DNA from 3 places in the Agrobacterium larrymoorei genome. Region 2 is predicted to be linked to each of the others. Evidence: predicted binding sites of a transcription regulator. Region 2 holds the regulator's gene; each other region holds the start of a gene.
The links. Region 2 encodes PhoB, which activates phosphate uptake and scavenging genes when phosphate is short. Its sites were predicted from a motif close to TGTCATNNANCTGTCAT; they were not measured.

Region 1: CFBP5473_RS22510 (DUF47 domain-containing protein) is a predicted target of PhoB. The motif match lies at 4,955-4,971, and genes of this name have one in related genera.
Region 3: CFBP5473_RS08550 (UDP-2,3-diacylglucosamine diphosphatase) is a predicted target of PhoB. The motif match lies at 4,595-4,611, and genes of this name have one in related genera.

Annotation. Positions count from the first base shown of each region.
Region 1 is NZ_CP039693.1:298,394-305,975, reverse strand. Features, by position in the region: gene CFBP5473_RS22545 (aldo/keto reductase family oxidoreductase) at 1-835, opposite strand, end outside; gene CFBP5473_RS22540 (LysR family transcriptional regulator) at 947-1,873, shown strand; gene CFBP5473_RS22535 (hypothetical protein) at 1,946-2,254, shown strand; gene CFBP5473_RS22530 (WGR domain-containing protein) at 2,319-2,573, opposite strand; gene CFBP5473_RS22525 (pyridoxamine 5'-phosphate oxidase family protein) at 2,776-3,258, shown strand; gene CFBP5473_RS22520 (3'-5' exonuclease) at 3,402-4,382, shown strand; gene CFBP5473_RS22515 (NUDIX hydrolase) at 4,387-4,902, opposite strand; gene CFBP5473_RS22510 (DUF47 domain-containing protein) at 5,008-5,652, shown strand; gene CFBP5473_RS22505 (inorganic phosphate transporter) at 5,652-6,656, shown strand; gene msuE (FMN reductase) at 6,700-7,260, opposite strand; gene CFBP5473_RS22495 (acyl-CoA dehydrogenase family protein) at 7,309-7,582, opposite strand, start outside.
Region 2 is NZ_CP039691.1:2,834,903-2,842,484, reverse strand. Features, by position in the region: gene CFBP5473_RS13740 (substrate-binding domain-containing protein) at 1-338, shown strand, start outside; gene pstC (phosphate ABC transporter permease subunit PstC) at 605-2,089, shown strand; gene pstA (phosphate ABC transporter permease PstA) at 2,086-3,408, shown strand; gene pstB (phosphate ABC transporter ATP-binding protein PstB) at 3,424-4,239, shown strand; gene phoU (phosphate signaling complex protein PhoU) at 4,332-5,045, shown strand; gene phoB (phosphate regulon transcriptional regulator PhoB) at 5,177-5,860, shown strand.
Region 3 is NZ_CP039691.1:1,792,651-1,800,232, reverse strand. Features, by position in the region: cobalamin riboswitch at 1-32, shown strand, start outside; gene bluB (5,6-dimethylbenzimidazole synthase) at 143-823, shown strand; gene CFBP5473_RS08560 (DUF2865 domain-containing protein) at 825-1,949, opposite strand; gene CFBP5473_RS08555 (NADP-dependent malic enzyme) at 2,131-4,446, opposite strand; gene CFBP5473_RS08550 (UDP-2,3-diacylglucosamine diphosphatase) at 4,678-5,508, shown strand; gene dgcA (N-acetyl-D-Glu racemase DgcA) at 5,687-6,670, opposite strand; gene CFBP5473_RS08540 (ABC transporter permease) at 6,816-7,582, shown strand, end outside.

The DNA.
Region 1 (7,582 bases), on a different replicon from region 2:
CCTCTTCCGGCAGGTTCAACTCTGCCGCCTTCAGATTTTCCGCCAGATGCGCGCGCGAAGATGTGCCAGGGATCAGGAGAATGTTTGGTGAGCGCTTCAGCAACCAAGCAAGTGCAACCTGCATCGGCGTTGCCGAAAGACCGGCTGCGACATTCGACAGCGTTTGTGACTGGAGTGGAGAAAACCCGCCGAGAGGGAAGAAGGGCACGTACGCGATGCCTTTGCTCGCGAGGGAATCGATCAGCCCGTCATCCCCGCGATGCGCAAGGTTATACTGGTTCTGAACACAGACCACTTCTACCATTTTCTGGGCATCACTCACCTGCTTCTCGGTCACGTTGGAGAGCCCGATATGCTTCACCAGCCCTTGACGCTGGAGGTCCGCAACTACTTCCAGAGGCTCTTCCAACGAACCTTCGGCAGGCCCATGCACATCGAACATCGCGCGAAGGTTGACGACGTCGAGCACATCGAGACCAAGATTTTTGAGATTATCGTGAACGGCTTTTGTAAGCTCGGCCTTAGAGAACGCAGCGTTCCACGACGCATCTTCACCCCGAATTGCTCCAATCTTGGTGACGATTGTGAGGTCGTCCCGATAAGGATGTAAGGCTTCCTTGATGATCTGATTTGTTATGTGCGGACCGTAGAAGTCGCTGGTGTCTATATGATTGACGCCGCTCTCAACAGCTTCCCGCAAAACGGCGACAGCCTCTTGCCGGTCTCTCGGTGGGCCGAACACACCTTTCCCGGCAAGTTGCATGGCTCCATATCCCAGGCGATAGACGTTGTGATCGCCAAGCTTGAACGATCCCGCGCGTTGAATATTGGTCATTTTGCTGGCTCCTTGATTCATAGGCACTTGATACAATGCGCAGCAGCGCGCAACAATTACGGACAATCGAAACAGCCTGTCCGACATGGCGGACAAAAGGAGATTCCATCTTTGGCGGATTTCAACGATGTCAGGGCTTTTCTTCTTGTCGCAAACAATGGTGGTTTCCGTGAGGCTTCGCGCTCTTCAGGTTTGAGTTCCTCTTCGCTCAGCGATGCGGTCAAGCGGCTGGAGGCAGAGCTCGACGTCCGGTTGCTGAACCGCACGACGCGTAGCGTTTTGCCGACCGAGGCGGGCAGGGCGCTCATTGCACGCGCCGGTCCAGCATTCAGCGAAATTTGCGCAGCCATGGAGGAAACGAGTAATTTCCGCAACCGTCCAGCAGGCACTTTGAAACTGAACGTCCCCGTCAGTGCTGCGAGGCTCGTATTGCCAGATATCGTTCCGCAATTTCTCGCTGAATATCCCGATATCCGGCTGGAAATCGTGACTGAAGAAAGTTTCGTGGATATCGTTGCAACGGGTTGCGACGCAGGTATCCGCTACGATGAGCGGCTCGAAAACGACATGATAGCGTTGCCAATCGGTCCACGTGTTCAGCGCTTCGCGCTGGGAGCGTCACGCGCCTATCTTTCGTCACGGGGTCGGCCTGAGCATCCGAGAGATTTGCTTGATCACGCCTGCATTTATGGACGTTTTGCCGGGCGGGCAGTGTTCCCTTGGGAATTCGAGCGGAACGGAGAAAGCATTCTATTTGAACCTTCCGGGCCACTTCTCGTCCAGTCTGGAGGGGGCACCGATCTCGGTGTTGAAGCAGCGATTGCAGGCACAGGTCTCATCTATCTCTTCGAGGACTGGCTGCGCCCGCATTTCGACAGCGGCAAACTGGAGCCGGTGCTGGAAGAATGGTGGCTGAGCTTCAGCGGACCTTTTCTCTATTATCCAGGCCGCCGCCTTGTGCCAGCGCCCTTGAGAACCTTCATCGATTTCATAAAGAGCGACCGCAAGGCTCGAAAAGATGAGCCTTTCTCGGTCTGATTACCACGCGTGAGGAAACCAACCATACATCTAAGAGTTTGTCCTCGGTGATGATCACGAAGGAGTACGATTATGGCGGACGACAGCACGACGACCATCAGAGCGATATTCAACACCCGCGAAGCAGCCGATCTTGCGGTCGAGCATATGGTCCAGCAATATGGGATTGCCAGACCCGACATCTTCATCCAGTCCGTCAGCGACGAAAATAGCGCCGGTTCCAGACCATCAGGCAGCGACCGCTCTCATGAAGACGGGCCACGCCGGGATGGCGCGCTTGAGGGAGAAATCGAGGTATCGGCAGATATCGCTTCCCATCAGCTAGCCGCAGTCCAGCGAAGCTTGGGAGATGCTGGCGCAATCAGAGTAACCGGTCGCTGATGAAGCACCGCATCAACGGGACAAGCGGTGCCGGTAGTCTCATCGGCTCCGCAAGTCTCTTCCATCAATTTGCGCTGCTGTCCAGATAACCCCGCCGCCGCTTGATTGCTGCCAGACGCTCGAGCGCTGCGTGGGCTCCATCATAATCATCATATGTATCGATCTTGGTTTGACCTGACGTGCCGATGCGTCCCCAGTTGCGCAGAAGCGAAACGCCACCGAACAAGGTCGGCTGTATGCCCAGAATATAGAAGCGCTTCATGTTCTGCGCTGCGTCTATACGCCTGAGATCTATGGTGTTTTCAGTCTTTTCCGTCATGGGAGAATACTGCCTCCCATCCAACCGGGCGTCCAACGACAAATTTGAATCAATCGACCGGATCGATTCATGTTTTTGATGAAGCGTGGCCCCTATAGACCTTACGAGACAGTGCGGTCGATAGATGCCGCAAGGCAGTTCGCGTTCAGGAACGATGTCATGCCGAAGCCGTTGAGTGAGGATACAAAAGAGGAGTGACCCAATGGCACATATCGACAACGACAATAGCAGGGTGTGGGATCTGGCCGAGAAGATCGGCTTTTGCATGCTGACGACACAGACCGGGTCCGACCTTCGCGCCCGCCCCATGGCAGCACATGTGGAGCGTCTGGAAAATGCCTTCTATTTTCTGACGGATGTTGCAAGCCACAAGGACGAGGAAATCGCCAGCCACCCAAACGTGTGTCTAGCCTTCGCAGATTCGAAGGGTCAGAAATATGTGTCCATTTCCGGGACGGCGGAAGTGCAGAACGACCGCGAACGCATTCGCGATTTGTGGTCCACGCCAGCCAAGGCTTGGTGGGATGATGCCGAGGATCCATCCATCCGTGTGCTGAAGGTCACGCCATCCTCGGCTGAATATTGGGATAGCCCCGGCACTGTCATCAGCTACATCAAGATGGCGGCAGCAGCCGTCAGCAATACCCGCCCGGATATGGGCGATAATGCCAAGGTCGAAATGTGATATGCTGCTGGCCAGCGGACATCGTTGGCCAGCACTTCCCGCAATTCACAAGCAAATCAGGATATGACGATGGTACGTCATTGTCCGCCACTGCCCGTCCGTCTATCATGCGGCATTGATCACGCAGCATGCACACGGACAAAATGGCTTCTCAACTTGATTTCTTCGGCGCCAACGCCGCGTCTCAAAACGCCGGGGCTCGAGTTGCCGCAAAGGGTGCAAAAGCGAAGAAAAGCTTGGACGATATCGACGCCGAAGACATGGCAAAGCTTCTGGAAGCAACCGGCAACTACCGCATTCTGAGAAAACTGGAACCCCGCGCAGTCGCGGAACAACCGAGACCGAATTTCAAACGCCGCGGCATCATTCTCGACACGGAAACCACGGGCCTCAACCACAAAGCCGACGAGATCATCGAAATCGGGATCATCGCCTTCACCTTCGATGATCTGGGCCTTGTGGGCGATGTTACCGGCATCTATGGCGGCTTGCACCAGCCATCCCAACCCATCCCCGAAGACATAACGCGGCTGACTGGCATTACCGACGACATGGTGGCCGGACAGGCGATCGATCTGACCGCCGTCGCTTCCATGATCGAAACGGCGGACCTTGTCATTGCGCATAATGCCGGATTCGACAGGCCATTCTGTGAAAGGTTTTCGCCGGTCTTCCACGGCAAAGCCTGGGCCTGCTCGGTGAATGAGGTGGATTGGAAACGGCGCGGTTTCGAAGGCAACAAGCTCGGCTATCTCATCGGTCAGGCAGGCTATTTTCACGACGGACACCGCGCGGTGGATGATTGTTTTGCGCTGCTGGAAGTTCTGGAGCGCTCGATGGACGCGACCGGAGCCACCGCTTTTTCAGAACTATACGCAGCAAGCCAGCGCTCGAAAGTCCGCATATACGCCGAAAACAGCCCGTTCGATATGAAGGATCATCTAAAGGCCCGCGGCTATCGCTGGTCGGATGGAACGGATGGGCGCCCGAAATCCTGGTGGATCGAGTTGCAGGAAGAGGAACTCGATGCGGAATTGCAGTTTCTGCGCAAGGAAATATACCGCTGGGATGCCGATCCGCTCATCAAACGCCTAACAGCCTTCGACCGCTTCAGAGCGGCGTAGCGACCTACTTCTCAGCTGGTCGGAAATCAATCAGCAGCGATTTCAGCTCCACCTCTCGCACGCGGCGCGAGGCCTCTTCAGGTGTGACCCAAATGAGCTGGCGCTGGCCGCGCTCCTTGAAGTCTTCTGAAATCTCCGTAACCTCGACCTGATACACATCGACCACGCAGGGTGCGACATCGCCATCCGCCATCCATTTCAGGTAAGTATAGCTGCCGACGGGTTTCTTTTTGGCGCGCCCGCGCACACCGGCTTCTTCCCAGGCTTCCGTCTGCGCCGCCTCATGCGGCTTTTTCTTCTTCATTGGCCAGCCCTTAGGGATGACCCAGCGGCCCGTGCCCCTGGAGGTGACGAGAAGTATCTGAAGACCCGCTCCGTCAGGGTCTTTGCGATAGCAAAGCGCGCCGAGTTGCTGGCGAAATTTGCCAGCAAACAGCTTGTCGGGCATGGCGGCCAGCTGCTTCAGCAGCGGCCTTGCATTTCCCTTCGTCGCCTTGCGACCCTTTGTGACAGCTTTCATTTCACTGTAAGTCTCTGATTTTCTGCGTTGCTACAAGGGCCAAGCTACGTTTATGACAGTTTTATGACAGCGCTTTCGCGCTTGGTGTTAAGGCAGGGCAAGCCAATGATGAGTATTTTTAGAAAACTGATGCCTCGTGAAGACAAGTTCTTCGACATGTTTCGCGAGCATTCGAAGACCGTGGTAGAGGCTGCCGAAGCCTTGCAGAACCTTCTGAACGGCATCGAAGTAGAGAAGAACTGCGAGCGTATCGTGGCACTCGAAGACCGCGCGGACAATATCACCCGTGACGTTCTTCTGGCTGTTCGCCGCAGCTTCATCACCCCGTTCGACCGGGGCGATATCAAGGATCTCATCCAGTCCATGGATGACGCAATCGACATGATGCACAAGACGGTCAAGACCATAAGGCTGTTCGAACAAACGAGCTTCGACTCGCTGATGCGGCAGATGGGCGAGGAAGTGGTGAGAGCCGCGCATCTCGTAGCAGCCGCCGTTCCGCTTCTCGACAAGGTCGGAGCCAATGCGCAGCAGCTAAGCTCCATCGCGGAAGAGGTGACACGCGTCGAAGGTCGCTCCGACGAGCTGCACGATCAGGGTCTCAAAGACCTGTTCCGCAGACACGGCGCTTCCGGCAATGCGATGGCCTATATAATCGGCAGCGAAATCTATGGCGAACTCGAGAAGGTCGTCGACCGCTTCGAGGATGTCGCCAACGAAATCAGCGGCATTGTGATCGAGAACGTTTGATGGACGCGACACTCGCTTTTCCGCTGCTGGCCGCGCTTATCGGCGTTGCGCTGTTTTTTGACTTTCTGAACGGACTGCACGACGCCGCGAATTCGATTGCGACCATCGTCTCGACACGCGTTTTGCGCCCGCAATATGCCGTTGCCTGGGCAGCCTTTTTCAACTTCATCGCCTTCATGTTCTTCGGTCTTCACGTGGCGGAAACACTGGGAACGGGCATCATCGATCCCGGCATCGTGTCGCCCGCCGTGATCTTTGCAGCGCTGATGGGCGCGATCATCTGGAACATCGTGACGTGGGCTTTCGGCATACCTTCGAGCTCTTCCCACGCGCTTGTCGGCGGGCTGATCGGCGCGGGCATGGCCAAAGTCGGCTTTTCGTCCATCGTCTGGAGCGGCTTTCTGAAAACCGCAGGCGCCATCGTCATGTCACCGGCAATCGGCTTCTTTCTGGCGCTGGTGCTGGTCCTTGCCGTGTCATGGATATTCGTGCGCCAGACGCCGTTTGCCGTCGACCGCACGTTCCGCATCATGCAGTTCGTTTCCGCATCGCTCTATTCGCTCGGCCATGGAGGCAACGATGCGCAAAAGACGATGGGCATCATTGCCGTTCTTCTGTTCAGCCAAGGCTATCTCGGATCGGAATTCTACGTGCCCTTCTGGGTGGTGATTACCTGCCAGTCGGCCATGGCGCTCGGTACGTTGTTCGGCGGATGGCGGATCGTCCACACCATGGGCTCGAAGATAACGCGACTTAATCCCATGCAGGGTTTCTGCGCAGAAACCGGCGGGGCGCTGACGCTGTTCGGAGCAACATGGCTCGGAATCCCTGTTTCGACCACGCACACGATCACGGGCGCCATCATCGGCGTTGGCGCTGCGCGTCGTATGTCCGCCGTCCGCTGGGGTCTTGCGGGTAACATCGTGATCGCATGGATCGTCACCATGCCAGCGGCGGCGCTTATCTCTTATCTAACCTACAGCGCAGTATCGCTGTTCAACTGAGGCTAGCCTTCCAAAGCCCCGGCACGCCGGGGCTTTTTCGCTTTTACTCCGCAGCCACTGCCAGCGTCCGGGAACGGGCGTTGACGATCAGCGACGCCTCGCCGATGGCCTGACGCACGCGGGCGCTGATGGCGGGGGAGAGTTCACCTTCCACGAAATCGCGGCCCGTGGCGTAGATTGCCGTTGGCGTAACGAAGGCTTCGAAAAAGGCAAATAACGGTCGGAGCTGATGTTCGACCACAAGTGAATGGCGGTCTCCGCCGCCGGTTGCGGTCAAAACGATAGGCTTGCCGCGAAGATCGGCAGGATCGAGAAGGTCGATGACGTGTTTGAAGAGGCCGGTGTAGCTGCCCTTATAGGTGGGGGAGCCGATGACGAGCGCTTCTGCATCGATGATCGTTTGCACCACGCGGCGTGCATGGGCATCGAGATCAGCGACAGAGCGGGCCGAGGAGAGGGATGATCCTAAATCCTCGATATCGAAAACCCGATGCTCCAGCCCAACCTCGCGCGCAAGCGTCTCACTGACGCTTTCAACGAAACGTTTCGTGCTTGAAGGGCGTGTCGTGTTACCGGAAAAGCCGACAATCAGATTGTTGCTCATTGAAAATCCTTTCGGTGATATCGGATGGAAGCGAAGCTTAGCCGCGCTTCAAGCGGTTTTGCGGATCGACAGATTGAGCGCGTGCGCGGCTTCGCTTTCCTTCCGGTTCCAGCGGTCAAACGCCGCGCGACCGAGAATAGCAACGGACGTATCCTCCTGCGGCGCGTGGACGAGAACGGACTGGACATCGCGGAAGTGGCGCTCAATTCCAAGATCGGCGTTAAGGCCGGGATTGCCGATGCCTCTGACGGCGATCTGAACGGCTTCGCGTATCTGCCGTCCTGCAAGCAGCCTTGCGCGGATTACCCGCTCGGCATCGCTC
Region 2 (7,582 bases):
TTGCTCGTATCGCTGCAAACAAGACCGGCGTTGGCGTATTCGGCCTCGCTTTCTACGAAAACAACAAGGACAAGCTGAAGGTTGCAACCGTCAGCGGCGTCGTTCCTTCCACGGAAACCGTTGCTTCCGGCAAGTACCCTGTTTCTCGCCCGCTGTTCTTCTACGTCAAGAAGGCTCACCTCGGCGTGATCCCTGGCCTGAAGGAATATGTTGAGTTCTTCACGTCCGACGAAATGATCGGCCCTGACTCTCCGCTGGCTAACTACGGCCTGGTTGCTGCTCCAGAAGCTGAGCGCAAGGAAATCCGCGCCAAGTTCGAAGCCGGCACCACCATGTAATGATATCCGGTAAGCGCAGCATAATTGCTGCGCTTACCATCCTTCCTGTTGGCAATGTGCGATTGCGGGCAGGGTGGTGCGGACCGAGGGTTGACAGTTCCTATTTATCGTAAGACCAAGCCGCCGATAAATATGATGTATCAACCCGGAATGCGTGCGCTGAATAGAAAGACGGTGCTGATGGCTTTCACAGCCTGAAGCGGTCCGCATCTTTGCAAAGTATCTGATACCGCATCGTACCTTTAGGTGCGCCGAGGAAAGTCTCCATGAACACATCCCTTCTTTTGGCTATACTGGCGCTGATTGGCATCGCCAGCTACGTGCTCGGCACACGCCGCGCCGTGGCGCTTGCGGGCGGTCGTCCCTCCAGCATGCATTCCCGCGCCGGTTATCACGGCTCGTACGTCCTCGTCTGGGCGATCATTCCCTCGGCGCTCATTCTGGCGCTGTGGCTCGTCATCAGCCCCATGATCATTACGTCTTCGGTTCGTGCCGGTTTCCCCGAGGAGATCAAGGCGCAGCCGGAAGCGCAGCAGAGCCTGACATACGGCATGGTCGGTTCCATTGCGCGCGGTCTCGACCGCCTGTCTTCGGAAGAATATGCGCAGGTCAAGGCCGATCCGGCCACGACACGCGCGCTTCTGGCCTCCAAGGGCGTCGCCATCGCCGGTGATCCAGAGCCCTATATGGTCGAAGCAGCGGAAACGCTGAACACGCTGACGGCAACCAGCCGCCTCGCCATGGTCGCCGTCGTTCTTCTAGCAGCCCTCGGCGGTGCCTTCTATGCGCTGCGCGGCATCGCTCCGCGCTTCCGTGCCCGTAACACGGTGGAGAAGGTCATTCTCGGCGCGCTGCTCGTCGCCTCTTCCATCGCGATCCTGACCACCATCGGCATCGTGCTGTCCATGCTGACGGAAGCGATCCAGTTCTTCAACATGGTGCCAGCGCACGAGTTCTTCTTCGGAACCGTATGGGACCCGCGTTTCGCCGCGGCTGGCTCCACCGATAGCTCCGGTCAGTTCGGCCTCATCCCGCTTCTCGCCGGCACGCTCTATATCGGCTTCGTCGCCATGCTGGTTGCTGTTCCGGTCGGTCTGTTCTCGGCCATCTACATGGCGGAGTATGCCACGCCGCGCTTCCGCTCCATCGCAAAGCCGCTGCTCGAAGTTCTCGCCGGTATCCCGACCATCGTTTACGGCTTCTTCGCGCTCACCACGGTCGGCCCGTTCCTGCGTGACATTTCCGCCCAGATCAACGGCCTGACGACGGGCGATTACTCCAACTTCATCCAGGCACAGAGCGTCATCACCGCAGGCTTCGTCATGGGCATCATGCTGATCCCATACGTCTCCTCGCTGTCGGATGACATCATCACCGCCGTTCCCCGCGCTCTTCGCGATGGTTCGCTCGGTCTCGGTGCCACTCGTTCGGAAACGGTCAAGAAGGTCATCCTTCCCGCCGCTCTGCCAGGCATCGTCGGCGCCATCCTGATGACCGCCTCGCGCGCCATCGGTGAAACCATGATCGTGGTTCTCGCCGCCGGTGTCGCCGCCCGCCTACAGCTCGATCCGTTCGAGCCGATGACGACGGTAACGGTCAAGATCGTCAGCCAGCTGACGGGCGACCTTGAGTTCACCTCGCCGCAGACGCTCGTTGCCTTCGCGCTTGGCATCACCCTCTTTGCCATCACGCTTTGCCTCAATATCTACGCGCTCTACATCGTGCGCAAATACCGGGAGCAGTACGAATGACCGAGGTCGTTACTCCGGGCAGCCTTGCCCCAGCCGCAACGAAGAAGGTCCGTCGCGATATCGGCATCAAGCGCCGCTACGCTGCAGAACGTCGCTTCCGCGCCTATGGTCTTGCCGCCATCTCGTTTGGCCTGCTGTTTCTCTTCCTTCTGCTCTGGTCGGTTGTCGGCAAAGGCTATACCGCCTTCCAGCAGACGATGATCACCATCCCGGTCGAGTTCTCGCAGCAGATCATCGATCCGGACAATGTGCGCGCACAGAACCCCTCCAAGCTGATGACCGCCAATTATCCGGTCGTCGCCCGCAACTCGCTGGCAAAGGTGCTTGGCGTTTCGCTGGATGACCGCACCGGTCTTCGCGCCGTCAACGCGCTGATTTCGGATGGCGTGCGCACCCAGCTGCGTGACATCGTTACCTCCGACCCAAGCGTCATCGGCACCACGCGCACCGTATCGCTTCTGGCCTCAGGTGATGTCGACAGCGCCTTCAAGGGCCAGATCGACATGACGGTGGACCAGCAGAACCGCCGCATCTCCGACCAGCAGGTCGGCTGGATGAACCAGCTCGTGGAAAAAGGCCAGCTGGGCAAACAGTTCAACACCGGCATCTTCTTCAACGGCGCATCCAGCCGTCCAGAAGCCGCAGGTGTCGGCGTTGCCCTCATCGGCTCCTTCTACATGATGCTGATCGTTCTGGTGCTCTCGCTGCCCATCGGCGTCGCAGCCTCCATCTATCTGGAAGAATTCGCGCCGAAGAACCGCCTGACGGACCTCATCGAAGTCAACATCAACAACCTGGCCGCCGTACCTTCCATCGTTTACGGTCTGCTCGGCCTGTCGGTCTTCATCAACTTCATGGGCTTCCCGCGCTCGGCCTCGCTGGTCGGCGGCCTGGTGCTGACCCTGATGACGTTGCCGACCATCATCATCGCCACCCGCGCTGCCCTGAAGGCCGTGCCGCCATCCATCCGTGCTGCGGCTCTCGGTCTCGGTGCATCCAAGATGCAGACCATCTTCCATCACGTGCTGCCGCTCGCCATGCCCGGTATCTTGACCGGCACCATCATTGGCCTCGCGCACGCCCTCGGCGAAACCGCACCGCTGCTCCTCATCGGCATGGTCGCATTCGTCGCAAACTATCCGACGACGCCCATGGACCCGTCCACGGCGCTGCCGGTGCAGATTTACATGTGGGCGAACGAAGCGGAACGCGCCTTTGTCGAAAGGACATCTGGCGCTATCATCATCCTGCTTCTGTTCCTCCTCGTCATGAATGTTGGAGCAATCCTGTTGCGCCGCCGCTTCGAGCGTCGTTGGTAGAGGGAGAACCGAACTATGAACATGTTGTCGGAAGCAGCAGTTGAAAAGGCGCTGGACAAGAAAATGAATGAAGTTTCGTACAAGATGATCGGCAAGGACGTTTCCGTCTATTACGGCGAAAAGCGTGCCCTTTACGATGTGAACCTCAATGTTCGCGAAAACACGGTAACGGCTCTCATCGGCCCTTCTGGTTGCGGCAAGTCCACCTTCCTGCGGACGCTCAACCGCATGAACGACACCATCGATGGCTGCCGCGTCACCGGCAAGATCACGCTGGATCAGGACGATATCTACGATCCGTCCATCGACGTCGTGGAACTTCGCGCCCGCGTCGGCATGGTGTTCCAGAAGCCGAACCCGTTCCCGAAGTCCATCTACGAAAACATCGCCTACGGCCCGCGGATCCACGGTCTCGCCCGCAACAAGGCGGATATGGACCAGATCGTGGAGCAGAGCCTGCAGAAGGCTGGTCTCTGGAACGAAGCCAAGGATCGCCTGCACGAATCCGGCACGGGTCTCTCCGGCGGTCAGCAGCAGCGTCTGTGCATCGCACGCGCCGTTGCCGTTTCGCCGGAAGTCATCCTCATGGACGAGCCCTGCTCGGCACTCGACCCGATTGCGACGGCCAAGGTGGAAGAGCTCATTCACGAGCTTCGCGCCAACTATACCATCGTCATCGTCACGCACTCCATGCAGCAGGCCGCCCGCGTTTCGCAGCGCACGGCCATGTTCCACCTCGGCCACCTGGTGGAAGAGAACGATACGGACAAGATGTTCACCAACCCGGATGACCAGCGCACCCAGGATTACATCATGGGTCGCTTCGGCTGATCAGCCACGAGTGACGTCATCACACCGCGCCAGCCGCTCGAGCCCAGAAGGTGGGCTTGCGGCAAGGCGTTTCGAAACCGGAGAATTCGAACATGACAAATTCCCATATCATGTCAGCCTATGATGAAGAGCTGAAGTTCCTCACCCGCCGTATCGCTGAAATGGGCGGTCTGGCCGAACAGATGTGCGCCGATGCCGTGCGTGCGCTGGTCAATTCCGATGCGGCTCTTGCCCAGAAAGTCATCTCCGACGACACGATCCTCGATCATGCCGAGCGTGAAATCGGCGATAAGGCCATCGTCACCATCGCAAAGCGCCAGCCCATGGCTGCCGACCTTCGCGAAATCATCGGTTCGCTGCGTATCGCAGCCGATCTGGAGCGCGTCGGCGATCTCGGCAAGAACACTGCCAAGCGCGTGATCGCGGTTGCCGGAACCGGCGTTCCGCGCAAGCTCGCCCGTGGCCTAGAGCATCTCTCCGAACTCGCGCTCGTGCAGCTGAAAGAAGTGCTGGATGTCTACTCCACCCGTTCTGCGGAAAAGGCTCAGGCCATCCGCGAGCGCGATGAGGAAATCGACGCCATGTACACCTCGCTCTTCCGCGAGCTCCTGACCTACATGATGGAAGATCCGCGCAACATCACCACCTGCACGCATCTTCTGTTCTGCGCCAAGAACATCGAGCGCGTCGGCGATCACGCCACCAACATCGCCGAAACGATCTACTACATGACGACCGGCAGCCAGCCGGAAGGCGAGCGCCCGAAGGACGATAGCTCCAACACGCTCGGCGCTGTCACGGAATAAGTTTTGCAGCATCGGCTTGGAAAGATCGGGAAGGTCTTCGAAAGGCTCGATGCTTGGATCAACACGCTGGAGCGTCATCATGGGTCCGGGGGGACTGACGCTCCAGAGAAGACTGGCGGAGTTTGAAGCCAATGGTGCCTAAAATTGCAGTTGTCGAAGATGAAGAGGCCCTTAGCGTTCTTCTTCGCTACAATCTGGAATCCGAAGGTTATGACGTCGATACGATCCCGCGCGGCGATGAGGCGGAAATTCGCCTTCAGGAACGCACGCCGGATTTGCTGATCCTCGACTGGATGCTGCCCGGCGTCTCCGGCATCGAGCTTTGCCGCCGTCTGCGCATGCGCCCCGAAACCGAGCGCCTGCCGATCATCATGCTGACCGCCCGCGGCGAAGAAAGCGAACGCGTTCGCGGACTGGCCACCGGCGCGGATGATTATGTGGTCAAGCCCTTCTCCACACCGGAACTCATGGCTCGCGTCAAAGCCATGCTGCGCCGCGCCAAGCCGGAAGTGCTGTCTTCAGTGCTCAAATGCGGCGATATCGAACTGGACCGCGAAACCCACCGCGTCCACCGCAAAAGCCGCGAAGTCCGCCTCGGCCCAACCGAATTCCGCCTCTTGGAATTCCTCATGACCTCGCCGGGCCGCGTTTTCTCCCGCTCGCAACTGCTGGACGGCGTCTGGGGCCACGATATCTACGTCGACGAACGCACCGTAGACGTCCACGTCGGCCGCCTCCGCAAAGCCCTCAACTTCTCCAGCATGCAGGACGTCATCCGCACGGTGCGCGGCGCTGGATATTCGATGGAAGCGTGATTGCGGTCTTTGGCACTCATTCCAACCGCCATCGCCATCCTCGGACGTGACCACTTGCCTTTTGCGAGTTCGCGGTCGAAGCACAACCCCTCACCTGAAAAATCTATGACTTAGCTAAAGCTAAGATCATGATTTTTCTTCCTCTCCCACCCCTTCGACAAGCTCAGGGGGAGAGGTAACCCGCGGCGCCGCTTTTACTGGATCGTAAACGCGAAGATGGGGTAGAAACGGTGCGGTCTTTTCCTCTCCCCCTGTGGGAGAGGATAGAAAACCTCGACTTCGCAAAGCGAAGTCCTAGGTTTTCTTGGTGAGGGGTAACCTCTGCCCACCAACGCACACCCCACCCGCGTCATCCTCGGGTCAAGCCCACCGCTGTCCGGTTTAAATGTGCGGATGTGCGGATGTGCGGATGCGCGGCAAGGCTTTGAATGCATTGCAGTTCCATCCTTGAAATCCGGTTGGGACACGCTTTGACCGCGTTTGCTGCGGGGTGGCGAAAGTGCAGCCCCACTTCCGTCATCCCGGACTTGATCCGGGATCCAGCCAGACCAAGTCTTTGGTCTGAAAGACTTTTTCGACGCGCAGACGCGCGTCTGCTGGACCCCGCATCAAGTGCGGGGTGACGGGTGGGGCAGCTGTTCTCGTTCCAAACTAGCCGCCCAGTTTAAACCGGACAGCAGCTGGCCAAGCCCGAGGATGACGGCAGTGGGTGCCTTAGCCTTGTTGCCGAATTACGGCCGCATCAGCACGCCCAATAGTGACCCGCCCCGTAATGGGACAAATCCCAGCATAAAGAATTTTTCAAAAAAAAAATCCCCCCAACATTTTTCCCCACCCCCAAAACCACCCGTACACTCCCCCTCATCCCGCCGCGGATACACCGCAAGGCGTTGCGGCGAGGCGGGGTCGGTGCTGGGGGTGAGGAGGTTACGCGGCCTCTCCATTCCCAGGGTCGAGCAGCAATCCCCCCGGCGGCAACGGGAGGAGGACATGGCGTCGGTTTCGGACCGGCTGGCGCAGTTCTCCCGATGCCCGACCTGGCCGGATCGACAAGCGGCGGTGCGAACAACGGCTGTCGGGTTTCGATCCATCCGTCAGGATTTCGCCGCCGGGCGTACCGACAGCTCATCGTCTCATGGTCGAACGCGATCATGAAGATAGAAGCGAAAGTCAGGCGGTACACAGGAAGACGCTGCATCTGCCGCGTTCACCCCGAAAAGGTGAACGGACGGATCGTAAGGCAACCATCTGGCCAGCACTCGAAACGTGCTGGCGAGTGGGAGCCTTGCGGAGAACGGATCGGGACTGCGGGCTGTACGAGATGTTCGGCGCCCGCATCCTCGAAGGCAGGTGTGGCTGAACTGGCAGGGCGATGGCGGGCAACCATCATCGCACCCGGATGGGAAGGGTTGGGCCTTGATCAAGTCCGACCGGTTCTCCGGCAAGGTTTTTAACCCTTGCCATCCGGGTTATGCCAGCCGTGGCAAGAGGATTGCGGCTCTGCCGAAAGAGCCGAACGGGGCGCTGAGAGGTGCCACATACTAAACTACCCAACGAGGCAGCTTTCTGCGCCCCGTCCGAAATGCCATGGCCCGAACAAGGCGATGGAGAGAATGAGAAGATCAAGCCACGGGCAGATGCTGCCGCGTGAACGGCGAAGCTTGGCATGAAGCTGGCCGGGATTTTTGACATTTTGTTTGCGAGGGAGAACCCCTCACCAAG
Region 3 (7,582 bases), 1.0 Mb from region 2:
GTCAGAAGACCGGCCTGACGAGATAGACCGACCCGCGTGGACGGCGGAAGGTTTTGAGAAATGCTGTTTGCCTGGTGCTCTTACGAGGCATGGCAAGGAGCTTTCTCGGCATTGTTGGGGATTGACGATGCGGTCTGATGCTATGCGGCACAAGCTGGTGCCGGTTTGTGAATTTTCCGATGACGACAAGGCTGCGGTTTACCACGCCATCGAGACGCGACGCGATGTAAGGGACCAGTTTTTGCCCGATCCTTTGCCGGATGTGTTGGTTCGCAGGCTGCTCGAAGCTGCGCACGCAGCACCCTCGGTTGGCTTCATGCAGCCGTGGAATTTCACACTGGTCAGCGATGCGGCAACGAAAGAGGAGGTCTGGCGTGCCTTCTCTCGTGCCAATGACGAGGCCAGCGCCATGTTTTCCGATGAAAAACAGGCGCTTTATCGAAGCCTGAAGCTGGAAGGCATTCGCAAGGCGCCGCTGTCGATTTGCGTGACCTGTGATCCCACGCGCGGTGGTGACGTGGTGCTGGGGCGAACCCATAATCCGCGCATGGATGTTTATTCCACCGTCTGTGCCGTGCAAAATCTTTGGCTCGCCGCGCGGGCGGAGGGCATCGGCGTGGGCTGGGTCAGCATTTTTCACGATGCGGATATTCGCAGAATACTCGGCATTCCGCAGCACATCGAAATCGTTGCATGGCTTTGCATCGGGCGCGTCGAGCAGCTTTATGCCGAGCCGGAGCTGGCGGTAAAAGGCTGGCGACAGCGTCTGCCGCTGGACGAGCTGCTTTTCAATGGTCGCTGGGGCGAAACAGGGTGTCGCTAGATTACTGCGCCTGATCCTGCTGCGGCTGCGTGCCTTTCAAAGCCGGATTCTTAAGATCGATCCGGCTGGTCTCTTCAGGCAGGAATTGCGGCCCGACAACGCGGACGTGGCTGCTCTTCGGGTCGTATTCCCGGTCAGGCACCGGCTCCGCCTTGGCTTCCGTCTTCGTTTCCGGCGGCTTGGAAGCCTTGTCACCTTGCGGTGATGGAATTTGCGTGATGCCGGAATAGGGCGTGGATTGCGGTGCGCTGGCCTGCTGTTCCTGCGTCTTCATTTCATCATGGTAAGCGGCCATGTTGCAGCTGCATGAGGAGGACCGGTTGGTGGCAGAGCCATTGCGATAGGCGAAAGCCGTCGGCATGGACGTGTAGGGCTTGCCGGTTTTTGCCGAAACCATGTCCGAACTCTCCTGTCCCTCCATGGCGTGGTAGAAGAGTTCCGTTTCGGTACCCGGACACATGCGCGCGCATTGCGCTGCCTGCGCGCGGAAATCCAGCGGTGTGGCATTGGAAGAAATCGGGAAGAAAGCGCCGTCGCAGGTTCGCACGCACAGCGTTCTCAAACCGCCCTGCATCGGCATATCCGGTGTCGGTGAATAATCGCCCCGTTCTTCTGGTCTCGGGTCGTTGAATGGGTCGGTGTAGCCGCGCGTTTCCGGGTTTCGATAAGGATCGGCGGATGCATAATCCGGGGAGCCTTCATCGAAGCAGCCTTCGGCATCCAGCGCCGCCATGATCCTTTCCCGGTGATCGTCCGACTGGTTGTTGCGCTGCATGGCCAGCATCCGGTCACGGTCTTCGGCGATCATGTCACGCTCTGCCTCGGCCTGCGCCAGTGCATCACCGATTTCGCCGCAGAGCTGCGCATTGGGATTGCCGTAAACGACGATACTGCCTGAGGAGCAGCCATAGCGGCGAAGATCGTTCTTGATCCGGCGCACGATGATATTCTGCTGCGTAAGCGCACTGGCGAACTGGCGAACCTGCGCCGTGTTGCCGATGACGGTGCTGGGCTGGCGAAGCTCGGCCCGGAGGGAATCGCAAATATTGTTGGCCTGCGCGGAAATCGGCGCAGCCAGAAGAACAGCGATTATCGAACCGATCATTAGGCTGCGGCGCGGGGTCAATGGTCCGATCCGTTTCTGCAAGCCTGCCACATGCGGCTCTATCCTCTGAGTGAACATTAATCACAAACGCGAATGGCGTTTATAAGTTCAGGATAGCATAGGGCCGTGCCGCATTGCGGCAACAGCCAGTTCAAAATTGCGTTAATCCGAAATTACGCAAGCGCCGAACACGGCGATGGGCTTATTCGGAAGGCTGGGACGCCTGCACCACGGCCAGCGCCGCCATGTTGACCACGCCACGCGAGGTGACGGTGGGCGACAGGATGTGCGCGGGCAGAGCCGTACCGAGCAGGATCGGGCCGACATGCAGACCTTCCGTCATGGTGCGAACGACGCCGAGCGAGATATTGGCCGCATCGAGGTTCGGGAAGACCAGAAGGTTGGCTTCACCAGACAGCGCGCTGTTCGGCATGGCGCGCTTGCGCAGAATTTCCGACAGCGCAGAACCACCCTGCATTTCACCATCGATTTCGAGTTCCGGCGCGGCATTACGCACGATTTGAAGCGCCCGGCGCATCTTGCGAGCGCTTTCGGAATCGCGCGAGCCGAAATTCGAATGGCTGGCCAGCGCAATCTTCGGCGTGATGCCGAAGCGCTTGATTTCCTTGGCAGCAAGGATCGCCATTTCGGCAACTTCTTCCGAGGTCGGCTCGTAATTGACGAATGTATCGGTCAGGAACAGCGCGCCGCGCTGCGTGATGAGCAGGCTGAGGCCCGCAAACGACTGCGAGCCTTCGCGCTTGCCGATGATCTGGTTTACATCGCGCAGGTGGCGGTCGAAACGTCCTTCCAGACCGCAGATCAGCGCATCCGCTTCTCCGCGCTTGACGGAAAGCGCACCGATGACGGTGGTGTTGGTACGAACGATTGTACGGGCGGCTTCCGGGTTGATACCGGCACGGCCAACCAGCGCGAAGTAATCGTCCACATATTCACGGTAACGCGGATCGTCTTCCGGGTTCACCACGGCAAAATCCGTATGCGGGCGAATGCGCAGGCCGAAGCGCTTCAGGCGCGTTTCGATGATCTGCGGACGACCGATGAGGATCGGGATGCCGGTGCCTTCTTCCAGCAGAACCTGTGCTGCGCGCAGCACGCGCTCGTCTTCGCCTTCTGCAAAGATGATCCGCTTCTTTTCAGCCGTCTTCGCCATGTTGAAGATCGGCTTCATGATGAAGCCGGAGCGCCAGACGAAGCGGTTCAGCTGGTCGAGATAGGCATCGAAATCCGTGATCGGACGCGCGGCCACACCGCTTGCCGCAGCAGCACGGGCAACGGCTGGCGCGATGCGCAGAATGAGGCGCGGATCGAAGGGCGAGGGGATGAGGTAATTCGGGCCGAAGACCGGGGTATCGCCGCTATAGGCTCTGGCCGCGACTTCGGACACTTCTTCGCGCGCCAGTTCCGCAATCGCCTGAACGGCAGCCATCTTCATTTCTTCGTTGATGCTGGTTGCGCCGCAATCCAGCGCACCGCGGAAGATATAAGGGAAGCAGAGAACGTTGTTCACCTGGTTCGGGAAGTCCGAACGACCGGTGCAGATCATCGCATCCGGGCGGGCGGCGCGGGCCACTTCCGGCATGATCTCAGGCGTTGGGTTGGCAAGCGCCAGAATGAGCGGCTTTTCGGCCATCTGCGCCAGAAGCTCAGGCTTCAGAACGCCAGCGGCGGACAGGCCAAGGAAAACATCTGCGCCATCGATGGATTCGGCAAGCGTGCGCTTGTCCGTCTTCTGCGCGTAGATTTCCTTCCACTCGTCCATCAGCGTATTGCGGCCATCATAGACGAGGCCTTCAATATCATGGACCCAGATGTTCTCGCGCTTTGCGCCCATTTCCACCAGCAAGTTAAGGCAGGCGAGGGCAGCTGCACCGGCACCGGAGGTAACGATCTTGACGCTGGAAAGCGATTTTCCGGCAAGCTCCAGCGCGTTGGTAACGGCAGCGGCAACGATGATGGCTGTGCCGTGCTGATCGTCATGGAACACCGGAATGTTCATCTTTTCGCGTAGCTGGCGCTCCACCTCGAAACATTCGGGCGCCTTGATATCTTCAAGGTTGATGCCGCCGAAGGTTGGTTCGAGCGCGGAAATGGTGGACACCATATCATTGATGCCGGGGGCGTCGATTTCGATGTCAAAGACATCGATACCGGCGAATTTCTTGAAGAGAACGGCCTTGCCTTCCATTACCGGCTTGGAAGCGAGTGGGCCGATATTGCCGAGACCGAGAACGGCGGTACCGTTAGAAATGACCGCGACGAGGTTGGCGCGCGCCGTATATTCGGCGGCTGTCTCCGGGTTTTCGTGGATCGCGAGGCAAGGAGCTGCGACGCCGGGTGAATAGGCAAGCGCCAGATCGCGCTGGTTTCCGAGCGGCTTGGAGGCCTGGATTTCGAGCTTACCGGGGCGCGGATAGCGGTGATAGAAAAGCGCCTGTTCTTCCAGATCCGCATTGGCGTTTTTGTTTTGTGGATTGCCCTTGTCCTGAGAACTCATCTTATCACCGCTTTATTTCAAGTTTCTTCGAGGCCTTTGCATACAACAAACGGCCAAGGCGTACAGCCGTTTATTTCGCTCTCGCCATGCAAAAGCGGTACATTCGCTATACCGGAAAAACGAAGCTTGCGTCACCGAAAAGGCGCTTTGTCATCTTGCTGAAACACGAGTCTGGTTTTGCAAGCAGTGAAAAGTTTCTAAACGCCTTTCTTGAGACGAGGGGACGAATCCATGGCCGGGCAAATCGAAACCAAACACTTCAGAACCCTGTTCATCTCCGATGTGCATCTTGGCTCCAAGGCGGCCAAGACGGATTTCCTGCTGGATTTCCTCAAGCATCACGAAGCGGACACCATCATTCTCGTTGGCGATATCATCGATGGCTGGCGCCTGCGCCGCAGCTGGTACTGGCCGCAGGGCTGCAATGATGTGGTGCAGAAGCTTTTGCGCAAGGCGCGCAAGGGCACTCGTATCGTCTATATACCAGGCAATCACGACGAATTCCTTCGGGAATTCCCCGGCACGCATTTCGGCGGCATCGAAGTGGCCGAGCGGATGATCCATGAAGCGGCTGACGGCAAGAAATACCTGGTGCTGCATGGCGATGAATTCGATGTCGTTGTCCGTAATGCCCGTCTTCTCGCCTATCTGGGGGATTGGGCCTATGATGCAGCGATCGCCATCAATGTCGCCATCGCCGCCGTGCGCCGCCGCATCGGCCTGCCTTACTGGTCGTTCTCGGCCTGGGCCAAGCTTCAGGTGAAGCACGCGGTCAACTTCATCGGCGAGTTCCAGCGCGTGGTGGCCGACGAAGCCCGTCGCAACAAGGTCGATGGTGTCATATGCGGCCACATCCACCATGCGGTGATGGAGGATATCGACGGCATCCGCTACATCAACACGGGTGACTGGGTTGAAAGCTGCACGGCCATCGTTGAAAACATGGACGGCAGCTTCGAACTGATCACTTGGATGCAGACGAGCGAGCCTGTGGAAGAGCCGACTGTTCGTCAGCTGGAGCCGGTGGCGTTTCCGAAGTTGATTGGTTCTGAGGCGGCTTAACGGGCTTTTCTGCTTTTTTCCGTCATTCTGGCCTTGAGCCGGAATCCAGCCGATGCGAGTCTGCGAGTCGAAATGGCTCGTCCCGGTACTCGCGAAAATACAAGAGTCCTTTCGCCTTGCGGACGCAAGGCGGCTGGATCCCGCATCAAGTGCGGGATGACGGGGGATGGAAGGTCAGTCACCCCCACAGCCCCCGCTCCGGCGGACGCACCCACGATCCGTCATAAACCAGCCCCGGCTCCCGATCTCTCGCCAGCAACAGCGGACCGTCCAGATCTGCAAAAGTCGCATCTTGCGCCAGCAGAACGGCAGGCGCCATTGCGAGCGACGTGCCGAGCATGCAGCCCACCATGATCGTATAACCTAGGCGTTCCGCTTCGGCTTTCATGATGAGCGCTTCCGTCAATCCGCCTGTTTTGTCGAGCTTGATGTTGATGGCGTCGTAGCGGTCTCGCAGCGATGCGAGGTCGGCGGTGAGGTGGACGCTTTCATCTGCGCAGATGGGGACGGGCCTCTTTATCTTAGCAAGCACGCCGTCCTTACCGGCGGGCAGGGGCTGCTCGATCAGCGCAACGCCCAGCTCCGCTGCAATAGCCAGATGATGCTCTATATTGTCGTCGCTCCAGCCTTCATTGGCATCCACGATGATCTTTGCCTCTGGAGCAGCCGCGCGAAGGGCCCTCAGCCTTGCCTCGTCATCCTCCGTCCCGGTCTTGATCTTGAGCAATGGGCGATGCGCGTTTTCTGCCGCTTTTGCGGCCATCGTCTGCGCATCGCCAAGCGAGATTGTGTAGGCGGTGAGGATCGGTTTGGATGACGCTGAAAGAAAAACAGACGCGGCACGGTTTCCCGATAGCTTTGCTTCCAGATCCCACAGAGCGCAATCCACGGCATTGCGTGCGGCGCCCGGTTTCATCAACTGTTGCAGTTGCGATCTGTCCAGACCGTTTGCAATGGCATCGGCGGCTGCTGTGATATCGGCGATAACGCCCTCGATGGTTTCGCCGTAGCGCGCATAAGGCACGCATTCGCCTGTGCCCTTCACGTCGCCTTCAGAGATGCTGCACGTTACCACATGAATTTCCGTGCGGCTTCCGCGCGAAATGGTGAAGCTGCCTGCAACTGGAAAGGTTTCTGTTGTGGCTTCGAGGTAACGGCGCATCAAAATTGCCTTTTAGTTGGGGGTAAATAAGTGGAACTGGCGATATTTCTATCCATTTTGTGTGGACCGCTGTGGCTTGCTGGTCCGGCAAACGATATGAATCGTTAAGAGAATCTTTCAGTAAGCTGCATTCGCTTGGAGCAAGATGCAAGAACAGGAACTACGGCAACAGGCGCAATCGGCGGCTATCTCGGCGGATGACAACGCAGAGCGTGGCGGTGCGCGCTATGTTTTGAGCGGTTCCTGGCGCAATGCAAACATCTCTTCCGTTCTGCCGGATATCGAAAAACTGGAAAAGGCCGGAACATCGGGCCCGATTACCATAGACCTGTCCAGCGTCGATAATATCGACACGACCGGCGCATGGATTCTTCATCGCCTGCGCAGCAGCCTTGAGAAAAACGGTGCCGAGGTTCGGTTCGAGGGCAATGAGCGCGTGGAAGGGATTGTCACCTCGCTTCCACAGGAAGCGCCACTGCCGCCCAAGGACTCACATAAAAAGGGCATATTGCAGACCATTTTCGAGCCAGTCGGCCGGAATGTGGTGCAGGCAGGCGCGGATTTTCTCGCGGGCATGTATATTCTGGGTTCCGCCGTGCGCGGCGCGCAGATGAAGCTGGGGCGCGGGCGCGGTGTTTCACCTGCTGCCATCGTCAATCAGATCGACCATATGGGCGTGCGCGCTGTTCCTATCATCATGCTGATGTCGTTCCTGATCGGCGCGATCATTGCCCAGCAGGGCGCTTTCCAGCTGCGGTATTTCGGCGCTGAAGTTTTCGTGGTCGATCTTGTCGGCATTCTTCAGCTGCGCGAAATCGGTGTGCTTCTGACGGCAATCATGATTGCAGGTCGTTCGGGCAGCGCGATCACGGCTGAAATCGGGTCCATGAAGATGCGCGAGGAAATCGATGC